One region of the Luteimonas composti genome, then DNA from elsewhere that is predicted to be linked to it. Evidence: riboswitches for the same ligand, from Rfam matches in the RefSeq annotation. Region 1 holds a riboswitch; the other holds the start of a gene.
The links. Region 1 has a riboswitch for cobalamin ahead of ACFQ2D_RS06355 (TonB-dependent receptor domain-containing protein). Riboswitches for the same ligand answer to the same signal wherever they lie in the genome.
Positions count from the first base shown of each region.

Region 1 (7,625 bases):
CGGCGATGGCGCGCGCCTGCTGCTGCGGCGCGCCCTGGACCATGCCGGGGCCATCCTGCCCGACGGCGATGGTTTCGAGTCGGCCTACGCGCTGCTGATGCGCCACTACGGCGATTCCCTGCCGCGCCAGGCGGTGGCCTACCCGGGCGTGGAACAGGCGCTGGAGCGCCTGCACGGGCGTGGCGTGCGAATCGCGCTGTGCACCAACAAACCGGCGCGGTTCATCGATCCGCTGCTCCACGCGCTGGGCTGGGAGGCGCGCTTCGAGGCGATCGTCGGCGGCGACACCCTGCCCGAACGCAAGCCCGACGCGCGGCCGCTGCTGCACATCGCCGAGGGATTCGGCCTGTCCGCGCGCGAATGCCTGATGGTGGGCGACTCGCACACCGATGCCGAGGCCGCGCGTGCGGCGACCATGCCGCTGGCCCTGGTGGACTACGGCTACCGCCGCGACTTCGATCTCGACAGCGCCGGCGCCTGGCGCGTGGTCGGCGACCTGCGCGAACTGCTGGCAGCAGCGCCCGCCGCCTGCTGACAACACCTCCACCCGGGACGGCGCTAGGCTCGAGGCGTGTCACCGGAGGAGATGCATGGGCACGATCCGACAGGGGGCCGCAGCCGAGCTGTGGCAATCGGCCATCCGTGAGGCCTGCCGCAACGGCTGGCCCGAACTCGACGAGGCGCAGGAGAGCTATCTGGTCTTCGTCCTGCTGCGCCACCAGCGCGACGCGCGCCTGCTGGCGCGCATCCAGGCGCTGGAATGGCTGGACGCGCAGCAGCAGGCCGGCAGCGCGCGCGCCGACGCACTACGCGACGTGGGCGACCGCTGCCTGCTGGTGGCCGGCCTGTTCCCGGCCCTGGCGAAGCGACGCCGGGTGAGCGTGGAGTACTTCGTCGACCTCGGGCGCGGCGCCTACCAGGGCGTGGCCGATGCCGGACGCGACGCCTACGCCGGGCTTTTTGCGCGCCTGGCGGAGACGTATCGCGACCTGGTTTCGGTGCTGCGCGGCGTGCGCGGCACCGCGGCGGCATCGGCGCTGCCGCCGGTGCAGGGCCTGTTGCACTGAAGAAAAGCGCGGACGCACCAGAGGCGTCCGCGCCTGCCGTGCGCGGCGAGCGGTCAGCGCACTGCCGGCCGCCAGCGCAGCGTCAGCTGGTACTCGCGGCCGGGCTGGTAGTACCAGGCCACGGTCTCGTATTCGCGGTCGAACACGTTGCTGGCGCGCGCGAGCAGGGTCCAGTCGCGGTGGAAGGCGTACTCCAGGCGCAGGTCGGTGGTGGCATGGCCGCCGAGGCGGACGCTGTTGGCGGCATCGTCGTAGCGCGCGCCGGCGCCGTTGACGGTGATGCCGGCGCGCAGCGGGCCGAATTCGCGGTCGAGCCCGATCCGGCCGGTATTGCGCGCGCGCCGCGCGAGCACCCGGTCGTGGTTGGCGCCGCCGCTGCGGTCGCGCGGATCCGCATGGCTGAGCTGCAGCGACACATCGATCCCGGCCAGCGTGGTATCGAAGCCGAACTCGGCCCCGCGGATGCGCGCCTGGTCGATATTGCTCCCCACCCCGAGGAAGTCCGGCGGCGGGTAGACGAACACAATCAGGTCGTCGATGCGGCTTTCGAACACGTCCAGCGACCAGCGGTGGCTGGCGGTGGCGCGCGACAGGCCGAGGTTGAGGCTGCGCGAGGTCTCCGGCTGCAGCCACGGGCTTTCCGAGCCGGGGTAGTAAAGATCGTTGAACGTGGGCGCCTTGAACCCGGTGGCCGCGTTGGCCGACAGGCGCAGGCCGCTGGCCAGCGTCGTGCCCCAGCCCAGGCTGCCGGTGAGGTGGTTGCCGAACTGCGCGTTGTCGTCGTTGCGCACGCTGGCCTGCAGCCGCTGCGCGCCGAGCTTGCCGTCGTAGCCGACGAAGACGCCGGTGTTGTCGCGCGCGTCGACGGTATAGGGCATGAGGCTGTCGACGCGGTCGCGCTGGTGGTCGATGCCGGTGGTGAGCAGGTGGCCGGCGCGCAACTCCAGGTCGGCCTGCAGGGAGGCGCTGTCGCGACGGGTGAGGAAGGCGCTGCGCAGTTCCTGGCCCTGGTAGTCGTCGGAGCGGTCCTGGTTGCGCCCCAGCGCCGCGCTGAGCTCAAGCCGGCCCTGGCGTGGGGCGTGGCGCAGGCGCAGGCCCGAGACCTGCTGGCGGACGCGGGAGCGGTTGGTCCAGGAACCGTCGAAGGCGTTCTCGCCATCGGCCTGCAGGAAACTGCCGTCGAGCTCCGTCGCCTCGCCCAGCTGCGCGCCGCCGCGCAGGCCGATCGACACGTTGCGGTAGCCGTCGTCGTCGGGTTCGTCGGCGAAACAGCCCTGGAACAGCGCGCCCGAGCCGCGGCAGGCATTGAAGCCATCGGTGGAATCGTAGGCGCCATGCACGCCCAGCCAGCCGCGCTCGCCGCGCAGGTCGAAGCCGGCGCTGGCCTCGCGCGCGCCGTGGCTGCCCGCGCCCACGGTGAACTGCGGCGACAGCCCGCGCGCCTGCGCGCGGCGCGTGAACACCTGCACCACGCCGCCGATCGCCTCGGAGCCGTACAGGCTCGACCGCGGGCCGCGGATGATCTCGATGCGCTCGATCTGCGCCAGCGGCAGGTCCTGGAACGCAGCCATGCCGGCGGTGGCGGAGTTCATCTTGATGCCGTCCACCAGCACCAGCACGTGGTCGGATTCGGCGCCGCGCAGGTACAGGCTGCTGAGCTTGCCGCGTCCGCCGGTGTTGCCCACGTCGACGCCGGCACGGCCGCGCAGCAGCTCGATCAGGTCGCGCGCCTGGCTGCGTTCGATCTGGTCGCGGTCGAGCACCTCGGCCGGCAGCAGGCTTTCGGCCAGCCGCACCTCGGTGCGGGTGCCGGTCACCAGCACCTCGTCGAGATCGGTGGCCTGCGGCGTCGCGACGGCAGGCGGGGACGCGGCCAGCACGGCGGCCACGGACAGGCGGATCAGGTTCGGGTTCGACATTTCAAGAAGCTCCATCGCGCGCCCCGCGCGCCTTGCTGGCGTGGAGTCGCGAGGGAGGGAGCAGGCGGACGGCACGCGGCGGCGTACGGCACGCCGCGACGCCCTCCGCATCGCAACCTGTGGACCCCGGGGCCGGTCTCCGGACTCGCGAGCCGAGGCCTAGGCCTCGACCGCCGCGCCTTCCCGTGCCGGAGCACAGTGGCGGATGCGGCGGTCGTACTCGCTTACCGTTGCGGGGGCAGTGCCGGAATGGCCGCGTCGCAAGCGACGCCGGCGTCACCGGCTTCCCGTTTCAGCCCTTGGACGAACGTCCGCGGGCCACCCTGGAGCAGGCGGCATTGTACGGGAGCGCGGGCAGGCGGGGGTGGACCGGTTGTCCAACCCGCGAAGCGTCAGTCGCGCTCGTCGCCCGTGGGCTCGTCGAGGAAGCCGAACGAGGCGGCCGGGCCTTCGTCCTGGTGGTGGGTGGTGGTGACCGGCGCCGCCGCCGGACGGCCGCGCGGGGCGGGCAGCTCGGCGGTGGCCGCTTCGACCGCGGCCACCAGTTCGGCGCGCCGCGCCTCGGGCACGTCCTGCCAGTGGCAGTCCTGCATCGCGCCTTCCAGCGCGTAGAGCATGTTCAGGCTGGGCTTGAAGCCGGCGCGCTTGACGCGCATGAAGGCGTCCACCGGCCCGGCGGCGATCAGGTCCTCGCTGGTTCGAAGGCCGACCTGGCGCAGCCAGGCGGCGGATTTCGGACCGATGTTGCGCATCTTCAACGGTGCATTCATGGCAGCGATTGGACGTAGATGCGGGCGATGGCTTCCAGCCCCTCCTGGTCCTGAACGTCGAAACGCGCCGGGTCCGGACTGTCCAGGTCGAACACGCCGACCAGCGCGCCGTCCTTCACCAGCGGCACCACCAGCTCCGAGCGGGACGCGGCGTCGCAGGCGATATGGCCGGGGAAGGCATGCACGTCCTCCACGCGCTGGGTCTGGCGGCTGCTGGCGGCCGCGCCGCAAACGCCCCGGTCCAGCGGGATCCGCACGCAGGCGGGCAGGCCCTGGAAGGGTCCGACCACCAGTTCGGTGCCGTCGAAGAAGTAGAAGCCCACCCAGTTAAGCCGCGGCAGTGCGTGGTAGACCAGCGCGGACAGGTTGGCGGCGTTGGCGATGCGGTCTGGTTCGCCGTGCAGCAGGGCACGCGCCTGTTCGGCGAGCTGGGCATACTGCTGCGGCTTGTCGCCGCTTACACTGGCTGCAGTGAACATCGGGGCAGTGTAGCAGCGCGCCCCGCGCGCTCCCGGAGGGTGGATGGACCAGATGCAGCAGCTCCCGCGCGATGCGGCCGGATTCCGGCTGCGCGGCGCGCAGGTCACGCGGCTGGAAACCTTCGTCGACGCGGCCTTCGCCTTCTCGATCACCCTGCTGGTGATCGTCACCAGCGACCTGCCGCAGACCGCCGCAGAACTGATCGACGCGCTGCGCAGGGTGCCCACCTTCATCGCCTGTTTCGCGGTGCTGATGATGTTCTGGGCCGCGCACAACCGCTGGAGCCGGCGGCTCGGGCTGGAAGACGCCACCGCCACCGTGCTCAGCCTGGCGCTGGTGCTGGCGGTGATGGTGTACGTGTATCCGCTGCGGATGGTGGCCTCGAGCTTCCTGTCGCTGCTCACCGGGGGCTGGCTGCCCAGCGAACTCGGTTTCGACCCCCGGCGCGCGATGCGCGACCTGCAGGCCACCTTCCTGGTCTACAGCCTCGGTTTCGGCATGCTGGCCTGGCTGCTGTGGCGGCTCAACGCGCATGCGTTGCAGCTGGCGGACGCGCTGGGCCTGGACGCCAACGAGCGCCACCTGCTGCGCACCGAGGTAGGCTCGCACGCGATCCTCGCCGGTGTGTCGCTGGCCGCCCTGGTGCTGGCACTGCTGCTGTACTGGCGCGATCCGGCGCTGCGGGGCCCGCTGCGCGTGCTGGCCGGACTGCCGATGTGGTGCTACGCCACGCTCGGGCTGTGGATGCCGTGGTACCACGTGCGGCGCGAACGCCAGCGGCTGGCGCTGCAACGGGACCGCCCGTGAGCACCGCCTGGTTCATCACCGGTACCGACACCGGCGTGGGCAAGACCTTCGCGTCGGTGGCCCTGCTGCACGCGCTGCGTGCGCGGGGCCTGCGCGCGGTCGGCATGAAGCCGGTCGCCAGCGGCTGCGAGCGCACGGCCGATGGCTGGCGCAACGAGGACGCGCTGGCGCTGCGGGCCGCGAGCGTGCCGCAACCCGACTATGCCGACGTCAATCCGTTCGCGCTGCCGGCCGCGACCGCGCCGCAGCTGGCGGCGTGCGATGCGGGGGTGGAGGTCGCGCTGCCGCCCCTGCTCGCGGCGTTCGCGCGGCTGGCCGCCAGCGCCGATGCGGTGGTGGTGGAGGGCGCCGGCGGCTGGCTGGCGCCGATGGGCGACGGCCTGGAACAGTCGGCGATGGCCCATGCCGTCGGAGGGCAGGTGCTCCTGGTGGTGGGGCTGCGCCTGGGCTGCCTGAGCCACGCGCGGCTGAGCGCGCGCGCGGTCCTGGAAGACGGCTGCCGGCTGGTCGGCTGGATCGGCAATCGCGTCGATCCGGACTTCGACCGCGTCGATGACTACCTGGGCCTGCTCGGGGCCGCCCTGCCGGCGCCCTGCCTGGGGGTGATCGGCCATGGCGTGTCCGCCGACGAGGCGGCGGCGTCGCTGCGGCTGCCCGGGATCGCGACCGGCTAGCGGCGCGCGCGGCCGGAAGGAGGTGGCCCGTTGCGGGCCACCTGCCTGGATTCATCCGTGCTGCGGCTGCGCCGCCACCGGAGCCTCGCCATCGTCGACCTGCTCATGTTCCAGGTCGTGCGAGTGGTCGCGCGCCAGGTACAGGTAGAAGGCCGGCAGCACGAACAGGGTGAACAGCGTGCCGATGGTCATGCCCGAGGCGATCACCGTGCCCATCGAGAAGCGCGAGGCGGCGCCAGGGCCCTTGGCGATCAGCAGCGGGATCATCGCGAACACCAGCGCGGCGGTGGTCATCAGCACCGGACGCAGGCGGATCGCGGTGGCTTCCTCGATCGCCTCGCGCTTGGACAGGCCCTGCTCCTGGAGCTTGTTGGCGAACTCCACGATCAGGATGCCGTGCTTGGAGATCACGCCCACCAGGGTCACCAGGCCCACCTGGGTGTAGATGTTGATGCTCATCCCCGGGAAGGCCTCGATGCCGGCGAAACCCAGGATGCCGCTGGCGATGGCCAGCACGTTGAGCACCAGCAGGGCGCCGCAGATCGCCATCGGCACGGTGAGCAGCATGATCAGCGCATCGCGGAAGCTTTCGAACTGCGCCGACAGCACCAGGAAGATCACCACCAGCGCCAGCGCCAGGGTGAGCAGCATCGCCGAGCCCTCCTGCTTGAACTGGCGCGATTCGCCGGCGTAGTCGACCGTGTAGCCCTGCGGCAGCACCTCGCGCGCAGCCTGGTCGAGGATCGCCAGCGCCTCGCCCTTGCTCACGCCTGGACGCGGGGCGAAGGTGATCGACACCGCGTTGAGCTGCTGGAAGCGCTTGAGCGACTGCGGCTGCGCGCTCTCGCGCAGCGTCACCAGGGTCGAGAGCGGGATCAGTTCGCCACCGCGGGTGCGGGTGTAGTAATTCTGCAGGTCCGCGGCGTTGAGCCGGTCACTGCGCTGCACCTGCGGGATCACCAGGTAGGAGCGGTTCTGCATCGCGAAGCGGTTGGTGTAGCCGCCCGAGAGCATCGCCGCCATGTCGGCCGCCAGCGTGCGCATGTCGATGCCGAGCGAGGCCGCCTTGTCGCGGTCGATCTGCACCTCGATGCGCGGCTTGTCGATCTTCAGGTCCTTGTCGAGGAAGATGAAGCGGCGGCTGGCCATCGCCCGCTCGAGGATCGCGTCGGCCAGCTCGCTCAGCTGCGCCAGCCCGCCCACGCCGCCGATGATGAACTCGCCGCCGCCGCCGTCGCCGCCGGCGCTGGGCAGGGACGGCGGGACCAGGGCGAAGGTGTTCAGGCCGGTGACCTCGCCGATCTTCGGCTGCAGTTCCTGCTCGAGCACCGCCTTGGTCGAACGGTCGCGTTCGCCCCAGGGCTTGAGCACGAAGCCGGCCATCGCCATCGGGCTGGCGCCACCGCCGCTGCCGCCGAAGCCGCCGTTGAACAGGAAGTAGTCCTGCACCTCGGGAATCGCCTGGGCGATGGCCGACATTTCCTCGGTATAGCTCTCCACGTAATCCAGCGTGGCGGTCGGATCGGCCTGCGAGATGGCGAAGATGAAGCCCTCGTCCTCCAGCGGCGCCGGCTCCTTGGGCGCGGTCATGTAGAGGAACACGCACGAGACCAGCACGATGCCGCCGAAGATCGCGATCACCGACCTGGTCTCCAGCGCGCCGTGCAGGCGCCGCTGGTAGCCGTTCTGGATCTTGTCGAAGCGCCGGTCCAGCCAGGCTTCCAGCCGGCCCTTGCTGCCCTCGCCGTGGGGCTTGAGGATCCTGGAGCTCATCATCGGCGTGAGCGTCAGCGCGATCACGCCCGACAGCAGCACGCTGCCCGCCAGGGTGAAGGCGAACTCGGTGAACAGGATGCCGGTCAGGCCGCCCTGGAAGCCGATCGGCAGGTACACGGCGACCAGGGTGGT
Region 1 covers NZ_JBHTKU010000002.1:378,912-386,536, forward strand. Annotated here, with positions in the region: gene gph (phosphoglycolate phosphatase) at 1-535, shown strand, start outside; gene ACFQ2D_RS06350 (hypothetical protein) at 591-1,067, shown strand; gene ACFQ2D_RS06355 (TonB-dependent receptor domain-containing protein) at 1,121-2,986, opposite strand; cobalamin riboswitch at 3,100-3,327, opposite strand; gene ACFQ2D_RS06360 (TfoX/Sxy family protein) at 3,379-3,756, opposite strand; gene ACFQ2D_RS06365 (GAF domain-containing protein) at 3,753-4,235, opposite strand; gene ACFQ2D_RS06370 (TMEM175 family protein) at 4,279-5,043, shown strand; gene bioD (dethiobiotin synthase) at 5,040-5,717, shown strand; gene ACFQ2D_RS06380 (efflux RND transporter permease subunit) at 5,769-7,625, opposite strand, start outside.

Region 2 (7,625 bases), 290 kb from region 1:
CCTGCGCCGCAACGCGCCGATCATGGCGTCCTACGACGACTTCATGCGCGAGAAGACCGCCGAGACCCTGCTGCGTTCGCTGATCCAGTCCTCGATCCTCGAGGGCATCAACTTCTATTCCGGCTTCGCCTACTTCTACAACCTGGTGCGGCAGAACCGGATGACCGGCACCGGCAAGATCATCAGCTTCATCAACCGCGACGAGCTGGCCCACACCAAGTTCATCAGCGAGGTGATCCGCGCCATCGTCGGCGAGAACCCGGAGCTGCAGACCGACGAACTGGCCGACTACGTGCACACGGCCTTCGCCCACGCGATCGAGCTGGAGACGCAGTGGACCGGCGAGGTGCTCGACGGCATCGACGGCATCGACGTCGACGAGATGATCCGCTACGTGAAGTACCGCGCCAACAAGATGGCCGGCATGCTCGGCATCGAGCAGCTGTACCCCGGCGCCGGCGACAACGTGATGCCCTGGATCCGCGCCTACGCCGACAACTTCACCGAGACCAAGACCGACTTCTTCGAGATGCGCAATGCCTCGTACAAGAAGACCAATGCGGACAACGGTTTCGACGATCTGTGATTCGGGCGTGATTGGTGATTGGTGATTGGTGATTGGTGATTGGTGATTCGATGAAGCGTGAGTATGTCCGGCAACCCACGACCGCAAATCGCAGCATGCGCATCCTGATTGCCTTCGCTTCGCTCAGCGGCAACACGCGCGACCTCGCGCGGATGGTGCGCGCGCGCTGCCAGTTGCGCGGGCATGCGGTGAGCTGGGTCGAGGCCGACATCGCCGGGCTCGCCGCAGCCGGCGCCGACCCGCGCCATGACGCCTACCTGCTTGGCGCCTGGACCGACAACGGCGGACGCACGCCGGCGGAGATGAAGCGCTTCATCGCCGAACTGGTCGAGGCGGTGGGCAAGCCGCGCCATGTCGCGGTCTTCGGCACCGGCGAGACCCAGTGGGGCGAGGCCTACTACTGCGGCGCAGTGCGGCGAATGGCGCGCTTCTTCGGCTCGCCCCATCCGCGACTGGAGATCGAGCAGATGCCGCACGGCGCGCGCGACGCGCACCGGATCCAGCAATGGACGGACCAGATCCTGACATCCATCGAGAACACGCCCGATGCAGACCCTGCACGCATCATCGCCTGACGACTATTTCGCCACCCTCGCCGCGCACCCGCGCCTGCTGGTGGACTACTACAAGGACGACTGCCCCGGCTGCCGGATGCTGGACATGTCGCTGCAGAAGTTCGCCGGCGAGTCCGCCGCCGCGGGACTGGTCCTGCTCAAGGTCAAGCTGGAGACGGTGGGCGAGGAATTCTTCCGCGCGCTCGGGCTGCGCCAGACGCCCACGCTCGCGCTGTTCGACCGCGGCGCCGAGGCCAGGCGGCTGCCCGGGTTCCAGGCGCCCGGCCAGATCCTGCGCGAGGTACAGCTGTGGCTGCCGGTCGCCGAACCGGTGGACGCATAGACGCGCCCACGCCGTGCGCGCATGCGGCCGGAGGACGCCGGAGCGCGCATGCCCGGACCGTGCTGCGCGATCGCAAGGCCCCGCGTCCGCTCTGGCGGCATGGATGACCCGGCGGCTTCTCGATGTCCCGCGCTTCGCGCGGGACACGGTGGTCGCCGCGCCTGCGGGGCAGGACCTCCGGCGGCATCCGGCACGGCCGCTGGCCGCAGCGTTGTCGGCGTGCTGGACGACGGCCCGCGGTGCAGTGGGAGCGGGCATGGCCGGCGCCCTGCGCCCCCTTGCGCGCGAGGCTGCACCGTGACGGCACGCTGGACGGGGCGGATGCTGCGCTCACGCCGCGTTGGCGGGCGCGCCGCGATCCTGCCGTCCCGGCCGGCGGCGGCCATTGGCGAAGGCGCGACGTGGACGAGACCAGCCCCACCATGACCCATCTCTTCGAGCAGCTGGGCCTGGATGCCGGCCCGGAGGCGATCGCCGGCTTCATCGGCGCGCACCAGCTGCCTGGCGAGGTGCACGTCCACGAGGCGCCGTTCTGGAACGCGGGCCAGCGACAGTTCCTGGCCGAGAGCATCGGCGCCGACGCGAAGTGGGCCATCGTGGTCGACCAGCTCAACGAGTCGCTGCACGCTGACGCGGTCCGGCACCAGACGGGATTCTGACGGGGCGCCTTTCGTTGCCGGCGCAACCGAAACTGCGGGCATCCCCGTCGCTGTGACATAGTCCCGCGCCCGCCTTCCGCCGCGACGCGATGTCCCGCGACCACATCCTGACCCTGTCCTGCCCCGACCGCACCGGCATCGTCCACGGCGTGTCGGGCCTGCTGTTCGAGCATGGCTGCAACATCATCGACGCCCAGCAGTTCGGCGATCCCGAATCCGGGCGCTTCTTCCTGCGCGTACATTTCGACGTGCCGGCGAGTACGCCGGTGGACACGGTGCGCGAGGCCTTCGCGCCGCTGGCCGCCGCGCACGCCATGGACTGGGCCATGCACGACGCGCGCAGGCGCGCGCGCCTGCTGGTGCTGGTGAGCCGGCAGGGCCACTGCCTCAACGACCTGCTGTTTCGCACCCACAGCCGGCAGCTGCGCGCCGACATCGCCGCGGTGGCCTCCAACCACGCCGATTACGCCCGGCTGGCCGGCAGCTACGGCGTGCCGTTCCACCATTTCCCGGTGGACGCCGGCACGCGCGAGGCGCAGGAGCAGCGGATCCTCGACCTGGTCGAGCGCGAGCGCATCGACCTGGTCGTGCTGGCGCGCTACATGCAGATCCTCTCGCCGCGGCTGTGCGAGGCGCTGGCCGGGCGCGCGATCAACATCCACCACAGCTTCCTGCCCAGCTTCAAGGGCGCGCAGCCCTACCACCAGGCGCACGCGCGCGGGGTCAAGATCATCGGCGCCACCGCGCACTACGTGACGCCCGACCTCGACGAAGGCCCGATCATCGACCAGGACGTGGCCCACGTGGACCACGCGATGACCCCGGCGGCGCTGATCCGCATCGGCAGCGACGTCGAGTCGCGGGTGCTGGCGCGCGCGGTGCGCCTGCACGTGGAGCACCGGATCCTGCTCAACGGCCATCGCACGGTGGTGTTCCGCTGACGCCCCCACGCTGCGCGGCGCGTCAGCAGATCCACAGCATCGCGTTCGCAGCGACGCATATTCCGGGGCACCCGGGGGCCGCAGCACGGTCCGCCGCGTGCTGCACGGCGCCTCCGGGTCCAGACGAAGATCGCGCGGTCCCGCCCGTCCGGAAGGTCCGGCCTTGACCGACGCCCCAACCAGGCGTACCGTCCACGCCGCCAAGGTATGTATCGCTTAATCTCGATAGAGCGATATGTTCAAAAGGGAAGCCGGTAGGACCCCCGGGTCGAAGCCGGCACTGCCCCGCAGCGGTATGTGGAAACGACCTTCGCCATGAAGCACTGGGCCATGCCCGGGAAGCGGCGAACAGTAGGAAGGGCGAGAACCGTCCTGTGTCCACGAGTCCGAAGACCTGCCTGGCCGGAGAACGATCTCCGTCGACCTGGCGCCCGTGGGAGGTGCGGGGAGCCGTGCCCCTCGACCGGGCGCGTGTCTTCGCGCGTGTCTCACGGCTCCGAATCGCCCGAGGGGGCGACCACGAATCGAGGATGACACGCACATGACCACCGTATGCAACCTGGGCTTCCCGCGCATCGGCCTGCGACGGGAGCTGAAGAAGGCTGTCGAAGCCTACTGGCGCGGCGACGCCACCGCCGCACAGCTGCACGACCAGGCCAGGACACTCCGGCTGAGGCACTGGCAGCTCCAGCACGCCACTGGCGCGGACGTCGTGCCCTGCAACGATTTCTCGCTGTACGACCACGTGCTGGACACGGCCGTGCTGTTCGACGCCGTCCCGCAGCGTTACAGGTCGCTGCTCGAATCGGACCCCCTGCGCGGCTACTTCGCGATGGCGCGCGGCGACCAGCGCGATGGGCTCGACCTGCCTGCGCTGGAAATGACCAAGTGGTTCGACACGAACTACCACTACCTGGTCCCGGAACTCGAGGCTCGACAGTCGTTCCGGCTGCGCGGCGACAAGCCGGTCGCCGAGTTCATCGAGGCGCGCGACGCAGGCGCGAAGGCACGCCCGGTGCTGCTGGGTCCAGTGAGCTTCCTGCTGCTGTCCAAGTGCGTCGATGGCAGTCGGCCGCTGGAGCTGCTGCCGGCGCTGCTGCCTGTCTACGCGCAACTGCTGGTTGCGCTGCGACGCGCGGGCGCCGAGTGGGTGCAACTGGATGAGCCCTGCCTGGTGCTCGACCTCGACGAAGATGCGGCCCAGGCCTTCCAGCATGCCTACGCTGTGCTCACAAAAGCCGGCGGGCCGAAGCTGCTGCTGGCGACGTATTTCGGGCCGCTCGGACCGCGCCTGCCGCTTGCCGCATCGCTGCCGGTCGATGGCCTGCACGTGGATCTGGTGCGTGCGCCCGAGCAGCTGGACGCGGTGCTGGACGCACTGCGCGTGGAGTGTGTGCTGTCGCTGGGGGTTGTCGACGGGCGTAACATCTGGCGGACCGATCTCGATCGGGCGGTGACGCTTGTCCGCTCGGCCGCGGACAGAATCGGCAACGACCGCCTGCAGGTGGCGCCCTCGTGTTCGCTGCTGCACGTCCCCATCGACGCGAGCCTCGAAACCGGGCTGGCGGGCGAACTGCGCGGCTGGCTCGCCTTCGCCAGGGAGAAGATCGGCGAGCTGCGCGTGATGGCCGACGCCGTGAACGGCCTCGCATCGGCCGGCGCCACGCTGGAGCTCGCGCGCGAGCGTCTCCAGGCCCGCCGCGGCTCGCGCCGTGTCCACCGTCCCGAGGTGGCCGCGCGGGTCGCCGGCGTGTCGCCGGACGAGACCCGCCGCGCGACGCCCTACGCCCAGCGGAGCAGGCTGCAGCAAGACCGCCTGCAGCTGCCGCCATTCCCGACCACAACGATCGGGTCGTTTCCCCAAACCCCTGAGATTCGCAAGGCGCGCGCCGCGTTCAGGGCTGGTCGGCTGGACGGGGCGGCGTACGAGGCCTTCCTCGAAGCGCAGACCGCGCGCTGCGTCGAGGCCCAGGAGCGTCTCGGCATCGACGTGCTGGTGCACGGCGAGTTCGAACGCAACGACATGGTCGAATACTTCGGCGAACAACTGGAAGGATTCGCCTTTACCCGCAATGGCTGGGTGCAGAGCTACGGCTCGCGCTGCGTGAAACCGCCGATCATCTACGGCGACGTGTCGCGTCCCGCGCCGATGACGGTGCGCTGGTCGACGCACGCGCAGTCGCTCACGCGCCGGCCGATGAAGGGCATGCTCACCGGCCCGGTGACGATGCTGCAGTGGTCGTTCGTGCGCGACGACCAGCCGCGCGCCGAGACCTGCCGGCAGATCGCGATCGCCCTGCGGGACGAAGTGGAGGACCTGGAGGCGGCGGGCATCGGCATCATCCAGGTCGACGAACCCGCTCTGCGCGAAGGCCTGCCCCTGCTGCGCCAGGACTGGGGCGAGTACCTCGGCTGGGCGGTGGAATGTTTCCGCATCACCACCGCGTCGGTGGGCGATTGCACGCAGATCCACACCCACATGTGCTATTCCGAGTTCAACGACATCATCGAAGCGGTCGCGGCGATGGATGCGGACGTGATCTCGATCGAAACCTCCCGCTCGCGCATGGAACTGCTGGATGCGTTCGTGCGGTTCCGCTATCCCAATGCGATCGGACCGGGCATCTACGACATCCATTCGCCGCGCGTGCCCGACCGCCGGGAAATGAGCGAACTGCTGCGCAAGGCCATGTCGGTCATCCCTGCCGACCAGCTCTGGGTCAATCCGGACTGCGGGCTCAAGACCCGCGGCTGGACCGAAACGATGGCCGCGCTTGAGGCGATGGTCGCGGCGGCCCGGGCGCTGCGCTCGGGCCAGGCCGCAGCGTAGGCGCCACGGCCTCCCGGCCGGATCACTCCTAGGCCAGCGATGCACCCACCGCGTTCAATGCGGCGCGCGTGGGTGCGTCGCCCTCCGGCGTCACCGGTCGGGTGAGCTGCCACAGGAAGCGCACGCGGAACCCGGCCTCGACCGCATCCTGCGCCGACCACAGCACGCAGTAGTCGCGCGCCAGGCCGCACATGTGCAGCTCCTCGATGCCGCGCTCGCGCAGCCAGCCGGCCAGGCCGGTCGGCGGGCGACTGCCGTCCGGGCCGATGTTCTCGCGCAGGGCGCTGTAGGAATCGACCTGGGGGTTGCTGCCCTTGCGCAGGACCAGGTCGAGCGGGCTCCAGTCCACGCGCGGATCCAGCGCCGCGCCCGGCGTGCCCTGCACGCAGTGGTCGGGCCACAGCACCTGGGGATGGCCGTGCAGTTCGACGGTGTCGAACGGCCGGCGGCCGGCATGGCTGGAAGCGAACGAGGCGTGTCCCGGCGGATGCCAGTCCTGGGTGGCGACCACGGTGCGGTAGCGGCGCGAGGCCAGCAGTCCGGCGATGCCCGGCACCACCGCATCGCCCTCGTGGCAGGGCAGGGCGCCGCCGGGCATGAAGTCCGGCTGCAGGTCGATGACGAGCAGGGCGGTGGTGTCGGGATGTTGCGACATCGGTCAGCCCTCGGAGCCCGGCGCGATGCCGGGCTCCGCGTGCGTCAGGCGATCGAAGCCTGGTAGATCGACTCGATCGACGCGTCCAGCGCCTGGTTGTAGGCCGCATCGTCCTGCTGCGCACTCAGGCCTTCGGTCAACGCGCGGCTGAAGCTGGCAATCACACCCGGGTTGCGGGCCAGGCGGGCGTTGGCCTCGTCGCGGCTGTAGCCGCCCGACAGCGCCACCACCTTGAGCACGGCCGGATGGTCGACCAGTTCCTGGAAGTAGCCGTCCACCTCGGGCAGGGTCAGCTTGAGCATCACCGGGGTGGCCGGATCGATCTTGTCCAGGCGCGCGAGCAGGCCCTGCTTGAGCGCGACCTCGATCGCCTGCTTGTCGACCGACTTGATGTCGACTTCCGGTTCGATGATCGGCACCAGGCCGGCGTCGAGCACCTGCTGGCCGAGTTCGAACTGCTGGTCCAGCACCGCGGCGATGCCCTGGGCGTTGTTGGCCTTGATGACCGAACGCTCCTTGGTGCCGAACACGCCCCTGGTCTTGGCCCGCGCCAGCAGGTCGGCCAGGCCCGGGATCGGCTTCATCAGCTGCACGCCGTCGGCCTCGTCGGCCAGGCCCTTGTCGATCTTCAGGAACGGCACCACGCCCTTGTCTTCCCACAGGTAGGCGACCGCGTTCTTGCCGGCGAAATCCTCGTCCATGGTGCGCTCGAACAGGATCGCGCCGAGCACGCGCTCGCCGCTGAAGGCCGGGCTGGTGACGATGCGGGTGCGCATCGCGTGGACCTGGTCGAACATCTCCTGCTCGTTCGAATACGCCGATTCGTCGACGCCGTAGAGCTTGAGCGCCTTGGGCGTGCTGCCGCCGCTCTGGTCGAGCGCGGCAATGAAGCCCTTGCCGGAGGCGATGCGGTCGCGTTGCTGGGGATTGATGGCCACGGTCGGGGTGTTCCTGTGCGATGGCGGGACATGCGCCGGAGCCGGGCATGATAGCGCCGCCCGCCGGCGGCTGCCGCCAGGAGGGAGCCCCGGACGCTGCGGCAATGCGCGCGCGGCGG
Region 2 covers NZ_JBHTKU010000002.1:85,713-93,337, reverse strand. Annotated here, with positions in the region: gene ACFQ2D_RS05120 (ribonucleotide-diphosphate reductase subunit beta) at 1-586, shown strand, start outside; gene ACFQ2D_RS05115 (flavodoxin) at 682-1,161, shown strand; gene ACFQ2D_RS05110 (thioredoxin family protein) at 1,133-1,483, shown strand; gene ACFQ2D_RS05105 (DUF2789 domain-containing protein) at 1,885-2,142, shown strand; gene purU (formyltetrahydrofolate deformylase) at 2,232-3,083, shown strand; cobalamin riboswitch at 3,270-3,499, shown strand; gene metE (5-methyltetrahydropteroyltriglutamate--homocysteine S-methyltransferase) at 3,625-5,913, shown strand; gene pncA (bifunctional nicotinamidase/pyrazinamidase) at 5,942-6,568, opposite strand; gene ACFQ2D_RS05085 (fructose bisphosphate aldolase) at 6,613-7,506, opposite strand.
Region 2: another riboswitch for cobalamin. It lies ahead of metE (5-methyltetrahydropteroyltriglutamate--homocysteine S-methyltransferase); the one in region 1 lies ahead of ACFQ2D_RS06355 (TonB-dependent receptor domain-containing protein).